One region of the Nonomuraea sp. CA-218870 genome, then DNA from elsewhere that is predicted to be linked to it. Evidence: predicted binding sites of a transcription regulator. Region 1 holds the regulator's gene; each other region holds the start of a gene.
What was found. Region 1 encodes LexA, which represses DNA repair genes until DNA is damaged. Its sites were predicted from a motif close to TCGAACANNTGTTCGA; they were not measured.

Region 1 (2,259 bases):
ACGCCAGCGCCGCCGCCCCGGACAGCGCGGGCACCAGCAGCGCCACCGCCCCGACCACCTCCACCACCCCGACCAGGTGACGGAACCACTCACCCCACCCGATCGCCTCGAACGTCGACACCGACGGCTCGGCCCCGGTGAACTTGCCCAGAGCCGCCATGAGGAACAATCCGGCCGCGACCACCTGCAACACCCACAACCCGGCCCCGGCCAGCCACCGCCCGGTGCTGGATCTCGTCTCGATCATCTCCATGCCGCCGACGCTACGGACTCCGATCGCCCGCCGACATGCGCCTGGATACCGGACACAGGGGAGTTAGGTGCACTTGTGCCGGAACGGTGGCGTATGAGACGAAGAGTGGCCGGTGGGGTGCGGAGAAACCCGGGCCCCAGGGCTCACATCGGAAGATCGACGGCCATCGGCGAGGTCCGGTGACCTTCAGCCGGAGACTCCGCCCGGCGAGGAGGAGCGGCGACATGGCCGGGAACGGTGTGGAGGGGCGGCCAGAGCCAGAAGGCGGTGCGAGCGGGTGGGGAGGGGCGGTCGGTGCGGGAGGCGCGGTGCGGCGAGGGGCCGCACCGCGCGGAGCCGACTTACGTGGCGAGTCCGGAACGCCCGTGCGAGGCGGCGACCAGGGCCTCTGGAAAGGCGATGAGGTCAGCGCCGCCGGGAGGAGCGGCAGGGTCAGAGGCGGCGCAGGACCGCCACGACCTTGCCCAGGACGCTGGCCTCGTCACCCGGGATGGGCTCGTAGTTGTCGTTGTGCGGCACCAGCCAGACATGGCCGTCCTTGCGCTTGAAGGTCTTGACCGTCGCCTCGCCCTCGATCATCGCGGCCACGATGTCGCCGCTCTCGGCGACGGGCTGCTGGCGGACCACGACCCAGTCACCGTCGGCGATGGCGGCGTCGATCATCGAGTCACCGGTGACCTGCAGGAGGAAGAGCGTGCCCTCGCCGACCAACTGCTTGGGGAGCGCGAAGACGTCCTCGACGCTCTCCTCGGCGAGGATCGGGCCACCGGCGGCGATGCGGCCGACCAGCGGGACGTAGGCGGCGGTGGGCCGGTTGACCGGCGCCTCCTCGTCACTCCCGTCGGGATCCACCCACAGGACCGGCTCACCCGGCAGGCGAACCTCCAACGCGCGCGGGCGATGCGGGTCGCGCCTCAAATAACCCTTGCGCTGCAGGGCCGTCAACTGATGTGACACGCTCGACGTGCTGGTCAGCTGGACGGCCTCGCCGATCTCGCGCATCGAGGGCGGATAGCCGCGCTGTTGCACAGAATCGCGGATCACCTCGAGGATCTTGCGTTGCCGGGGCGTCAGCCCCAGCGCGTCACGCCTCCGCACCGCGAGGTCACTGACCCCATTGGCGTCATCCCGCTCGCTCATGCCTCTCCTCCTCGCCCGGCGGCTCGCCTCACGGCGCCCCTCCCGGTCTGTGGTCCCGGTGTCGCACACAGCGACCGTATCGCTGTTGAAGATCATCTTCAAACAATTGTTCGAGTCTTCCTCGAAATTGACGGCCGTGTGGTGTACAACATCGTACGGGAGTTCGATCGACACCGTGTTCGATTTGCCGATCTTTATAGGCCGTTTCCGGGGGCCATGACGGCGGGAGGTCCATCATGCGAACGACCAGGATGACCGGCCTGACCGGCGACGACAGACGGCTCGCGCCCATCGCCGACGCCGCAGGGAAGCCTGGCCGCGCGTCCACATCCGGCCACGACCACCCGCGCCCGCCCGTCCCGTCCGATCAGGACCGCCCCCTCCCGCCGCCCCTTCGCGACGCTCCCCTTTCGAAACCAGCCGAAGCCCGCCCTCCGTCGGACCCCTCCGAAGGCCGCGCCCTCCCGCGTCCTGCTGAGAGCGGCGCTCTTTCGGGTCCCTCCGGGGAGCGCGCTTTCCCCCTTTCTGCTGAGGGCCGCCCTGACCCGCGCTCTGCGGAGGGCTGCGATCTCCAAAGGGTCGTGGAGATGCCTGCCCTTCCGCGTTCTGTCCGGGATCGCCGTGTTCCTCGGCCTGCTGAGGGTCAGACCTCTCCGGACTCTGCCGAGGGGGGATCTCTGCCGCGCTCCGCTGAGGGCGGTCGTGTTCCGGGGTCTGGTGAGGGCCGATCCAGGGGGCGGGGTTCCGGGGCGCGGGCGGGCAGGGAGCAAACCGGCGGCCCCCGGGCGCGGCGGGCGGCCGCCGGTGAGCGCCCGAACCTCTATCTCGTCCCCCCGTCCCGCCTTTCCTCCGACGCCGAGCCGGTC
Region 2 (2,259 bases), on a different contig from region 1:
CCGCGCTGCCGAAGGAGAAGGCGGGTGCGCTGGCCCGTTACGCCGCCACGATCCAGAGCCAGCGGGGCGACTACAACGGCAAGGTGCTGTCGATCCGCCAGGAGGACCTCCGCTCCCTGGCCGTGATCTACGACAAGTCGCCGAGTGAGCTCACCGAGGAGCTGATCAGCTGGGGCGTCCTCGACGCCGAGGCCCGCCGGGCCGTCGAGACCTTCTGACCTCGGTTCCCCGCACCGCACCGACGAGGGGCGCGCCCATGGGGGCGCGCCCCTCGCTTGCTTCTGACAGAACCCCGAAACTCCCCCACATCAGACATTTCACCTGAGGGCCCAAAAGCCGCGCGGGGACTTATACCGGAAAACCGGTCTTTGATAATTCAAGCAACCCCTCACTCACCCCTGACTCGCGAGCGACACCGTCAACCCAAGGAAGGCTCGCGCTGCGAGGACCGGCGAGACAGGCGATCGGCGTCGGATCGGGTGCGGCCGGACCGGTGTGAGGCCGTGCGGGACCGGCGATCGGCGGTGAGAGAGGCTCATCCGCCTGACGTGAAGAGCGGCGGGCATCCCATCGGCGCGGTGACCGCCGCGGCGGCCGGCGCCTGGCCCCTTACGTCTCCTCCTGTGAGATCGGGGGCGCGGGGGAGACCGGGGCGCTCGTGGGGGATGGATGGGATGTCATCCCGCCAGGGGCACGTCCACGGGCAGCTGGGGCTGGGAAGGGACGCCCAGCATGCTCTCGATCGTGCAGACGAAGGTCTCGGCCTCCGCCATGAGCTCGTCGGCGTCCGCGGCGGTGACGCCGCGGACCATACCGGCCTCGGCGGCGGCGCGCTTGGCCGCACTGGCCGCGAAGTAGGCCGCCCACTCGGCGAGTGAGGGCTCGGCCTCGGGCAGCAGCTCCCATGCGCTGCGCAGGCGGCGCCTGCGACCCTGCGTGGGCTGCGGACGGACGGCCAGGATCGCCGCCGCGGCGCGCAGGGCGGCCAGGTGGGCCGACACGTAGCGCGACGCCGGACTGCGAGCCGTCGCGGCCTCCGCCAGGCAGGAACGTGAATCCGTCAGGTGTGCCCGAGCCGCAGGCGACAGCCGGGGCCCGGGCGTTTCTCTGGGCCGTGGTGCCATCTTGCTCACCTCCTGAGAGTCGTGGGCGACTCCCGGCGTTTCCACCAGTAGGGCCAACGATCGCAGACCCCACCGACATTTCCGCCGGGCAGGCCGGACGAGGAGCTTCCCCTCTCCCCGTCCGGCCAGGACGCGCCCGCTCGTCTCCGCCGACGACGAGGACGCGTCCTTCGCCCTCGGAGCCTGACCGCGGGTCGGCGCTTGGGGGAAGCGCGTGGCCCGCGACCAGGTCCTTCGACGTGAGCCGCGAGCCTCACGTCACATGGTCGAACATAATTTCGATCACGTTCGGTGTCAACCTGTTCCACGAACACAGGTTCGATGACCATGACGCGGACGCGCCAGGCTGGGCCTTCGCGGCTCCGGCGGGTCCCGCACCGGCGTGTCGCGCGGCGTTCCCATGATCGGCGGCCGTGGCTACGATGGCGGGCATGGGGCCGATCCTGATGAGCGCGATCCTCACCGCCCCGGTGCTGCCGCTCCTCCTCATCCCCTTCCACGACGAGTCCGGCGCCGTCGACGGCCGCAACGGCCTGGCCGGGACGCGCACACGCGAGACGCTCGCCTCGCGCGAGGCCTGGGACGCGGCGCACGCCTGGGCCAGGGCGCCGATGCGGAGACCGGCCGGCGCCATCGGCGGGGTGCTCGTGGTCTGCGCGGGCGCGGCGCTCGCCCTGGGGCTGCCGGAAGGCGCCCAACCGGCGGTGGTCGCGGCGCAGGCCGGGCTTCTCGTGGGCGGGCTTCTCGTGGGCGGGCTTCTCGTGGGCGGGCTTCTCATGGGCGGGCTGACGCTGATCGGGCGGCGGGCCGACCGGGTGGCCGCCCGGGTCGAGCGCGAACTCTCCGGCCGGCCCGGATGAACGGCCGGGCGGACGCGGCCCCGGCGCCCTTACGCGGGCGGGATCCGACGCGTCCGTCGCTCCCCTGGAGACGGGCGCCGGCCGCCTGGGGCGCCGGCGGCCCGGGACGGTTCCGGGGAGGCTCACCGGCACGGAGGAGGCACGGGTCGTTCGGGTGGCTGGCCAGGCCGGTGCCGTTGCTCGTCGGGGCGGCCGCCGTCGGGCTCACCTGGGAGGCGGCGCTGCCGCTCGGTGAGGACCTCCTGCACGTGGGCGGGCCGCTCACCCTGCGGGGG
Region 3 (2,259 bases), on a different contig from region 1:
CGGCCGGCCTCGACGACGAGCGGCAGCTGCGCGGTCCACCCGCCGTTCAGCGACGGCCCGAGCAGCCCGGTCAGCACCGCCACCCCGATCAGCACCGCGTCCGGCACCCGGCCCAGCCCGGCGAGCACGACGAGCAGCCCCGCCCCGTACCCGGCCAGGCACCAGCCCAGCACCCGGCCCGGCCGCCGCGTCCGGTCGAGCAGCACGCCCAGCAGCGGCCCCCCGACCGCCGCCGACGCGGTCAGCCCCGCCAGCAGCGCCGAGGCCAGCACCGGCGACCCGGTCACGGCCACCCCGGCGACCAGCAGCGCGGGCCCGGACATCTCATCCCCGGTGCGGGAGGCGAGAGCACCGATCATGTAACGGGTCAGCACCCGGAAGACGTTACACGCCCCGGGCACCCCGTACGATGCTCAGGTCGTACTGGTGATCACCGCGAACCGCGCCCCGTGCGGGTCGGACAGGAAGGCCATCCGGCCGACCCCCTGCACCGTCTCCACCGGCCCGCGCGCCGTGCCGCCGAGCTCCTGGCACATGGCCACCACCGTGTCGCAGTCGGGCACCTCGAAATACGGTCCCCAGTGCGCCGGGCCGCCCGACTTCAGCCGGGCCAGCCCCGCCATCGACAACTCGGCGTCGCCGTCGGCCGGGTAGGCGACCGGATAAGTGAAGTCCCCCATGTCCATGTCCGTGAACCGCCAGCCGAACACCGACCGGTAGAAGGCGCGGGCGTCGTCGAGGTCCGGCGTGTACAGCTCGGCCCACGCGAGCGACCCCGGCGCGTTCACCAGGTCGAGGCCGTGCGTGCCGCCCGGCTGCCAGAGCGCGAACTCGGCCCCCGCCGGGTCGGTGAGCTGCGCCATCCGCCCCTGCCCCTCGATGTCGAAGGGCCGGGACCGCACCGTGCCGCCGGCCAGCTCGACGGCCTTGACGGTCTCATCGCAGTCGAGCGTCTGGAAGTAGATCATCCAGGTCGGGCCGGCGCCCTCCTCCATCACCGTGCCGACCGCCGCCACGGTGTCGCCGCCGATCTGCCACAGGCCGTATCCCTCCATGGCCGGCTCGAACCGCCAGCCGAACAGGCCGCTGTAGAAGCTCGCGGACGCCTCCAGGTCGGAGCTGCCGAGGTCGACCCAGCACGGGCTGCCCGGCAGGAACTGAGTGGTGAGCATGATGTGTCCTCAGTGGGCCGCGGTGGCGCGACCCGCTGCGGCCCGAGGCGACGCCACCCGTTTCCTGTCTCGTTCCTCTCCCTGCCCAGCCACGGAGAACCGGCACAGTCGAAAACGTGTTTGAGACGATGACGTAGGATCGGCCGTATGGCGGCTGTCTACCAAGCGTCCCTGTTCGGCCTGGACGAGGAGCTCGCCGTCGGGCCGCTCGGCTCGACGGTCCGCCGCACGGTCCTCGGCCGGGGCGCGTGGCTGGACGTGCGGCCGGGCTGGCTGTCGGGAGCCGACGAGCTGTTCGAGCGGCTGGCGGAGTCGGTGCCGTGGCGGGCCGAGCGCCGCAGGATGTACGACCGCGTCGTCGACGTCCCCCGGCTGCTCAAGTTCTACGAGGAGGGCGAGACGCTGCCCCACCCGGTGCTCGCCGAGGCCGGGCGGGCCCTCGACGAGCACTACCGCGACGAGCTGGGCGAGCCGTTCGCCACCGCCGGCCTGTGCTACTACCGTGACGGCCGCGACAGCGTGGCCTGGCACGGCGACACCATCGGCCGGGGCGCCGACCAGGACACGATGGTGGCCATCCTGTCCGTCGGCCACGCCCGGCCGCTGCTGCTGCGCCCACGCGGCGGCGGCCCGTCACTCCGCTACGACCTGGGCCACGGCGACCTCGTCGTGATGGGCGGCAGTTGCCAGCGCACCTGGGAGCACGCCGTCCCCAAGACCACCCGTCCGGCGGGCCCGCGCATCAGCGTGCAGTTCCGTCCGCGCGGCGTCCGCTGAAGGTCACCGGCGCACGGTGAGCCTGGCGACGCGGCCCTGCTCGCCCGCGGCCCAGCATGACAGGTCCCGGGTGCAGGCCACCGTGTCGAAGGACCCCGGGTCGAACGTCCGCCAGGTCCGCCCGCCGTCGTAGGTGACGTCGCTCCCGGTCGGCCCCACCGCGATCGCCGCGAACGGCAGGTGCGGCAGCCACGTCACCCCCGACCGGTAGGCGGGCGGCGGGGTCGCCGACGGCTGCCAGGTTGCTCCGCCGTCGCGGGTGACGGCGGCCGCGTCCGGCGACGGCAGGCCCGGCTGGAAGTCGCCGCCC

Region 2: ACQEUU_RS16400 (SAV_6107 family HEPN domain-containing protein) is a predicted target of LexA. The motif match lies at 1,391-1,406, and genes of this name have one in related genera.
Region 3: ACQEUU_RS25760 (alpha-ketoglutarate-dependent dioxygenase AlkB) is a predicted target of LexA. The motif match lies at 1,281-1,296, and genes of this name have one in related genera.

The regions. Positions count from the first base shown of each region.
Region 1 covers NZ_JBNJMN010000003.1:225,844-228,102, forward strand. Annotated here, with positions in the region: gene ACQEUU_RS36025 (DoxX family protein) at 1-253, opposite strand, end outside; gene lexA (transcriptional repressor LexA) at 686-1,393, opposite strand.
Region 2 covers NZ_JBNJMN010000001.1:3,381,744-3,384,002, reverse strand. Annotated here, with positions in the region: gene bldD (transcriptional regulator BldD) at 1-218, shown strand, start outside; gene ACQEUU_RS16400 (SAV_6107 family HEPN domain-containing protein) at 678-1,124, opposite strand; gene ACQEUU_RS16395 (SdpI family protein) at 1,556-1,984, shown strand; gene ACQEUU_RS16390 (class I SAM-dependent methyltransferase) at 2,155-2,259, shown strand, end outside.
Region 3 covers NZ_JBNJMN010000001.1:5,356,407-5,358,665, reverse strand. Annotated here, with positions in the region: gene ACQEUU_RS25770 (MFS transporter) at 1-374, opposite strand, end outside; gene ACQEUU_RS25765 (VOC family protein) at 414-1,172, opposite strand; gene ACQEUU_RS25760 (alpha-ketoglutarate-dependent dioxygenase AlkB) at 1,320-1,949, shown strand; gene ACQEUU_RS25755 (WD40/YVTN/BNR-like repeat-containing protein) at 1,953-2,259, opposite strand, start outside.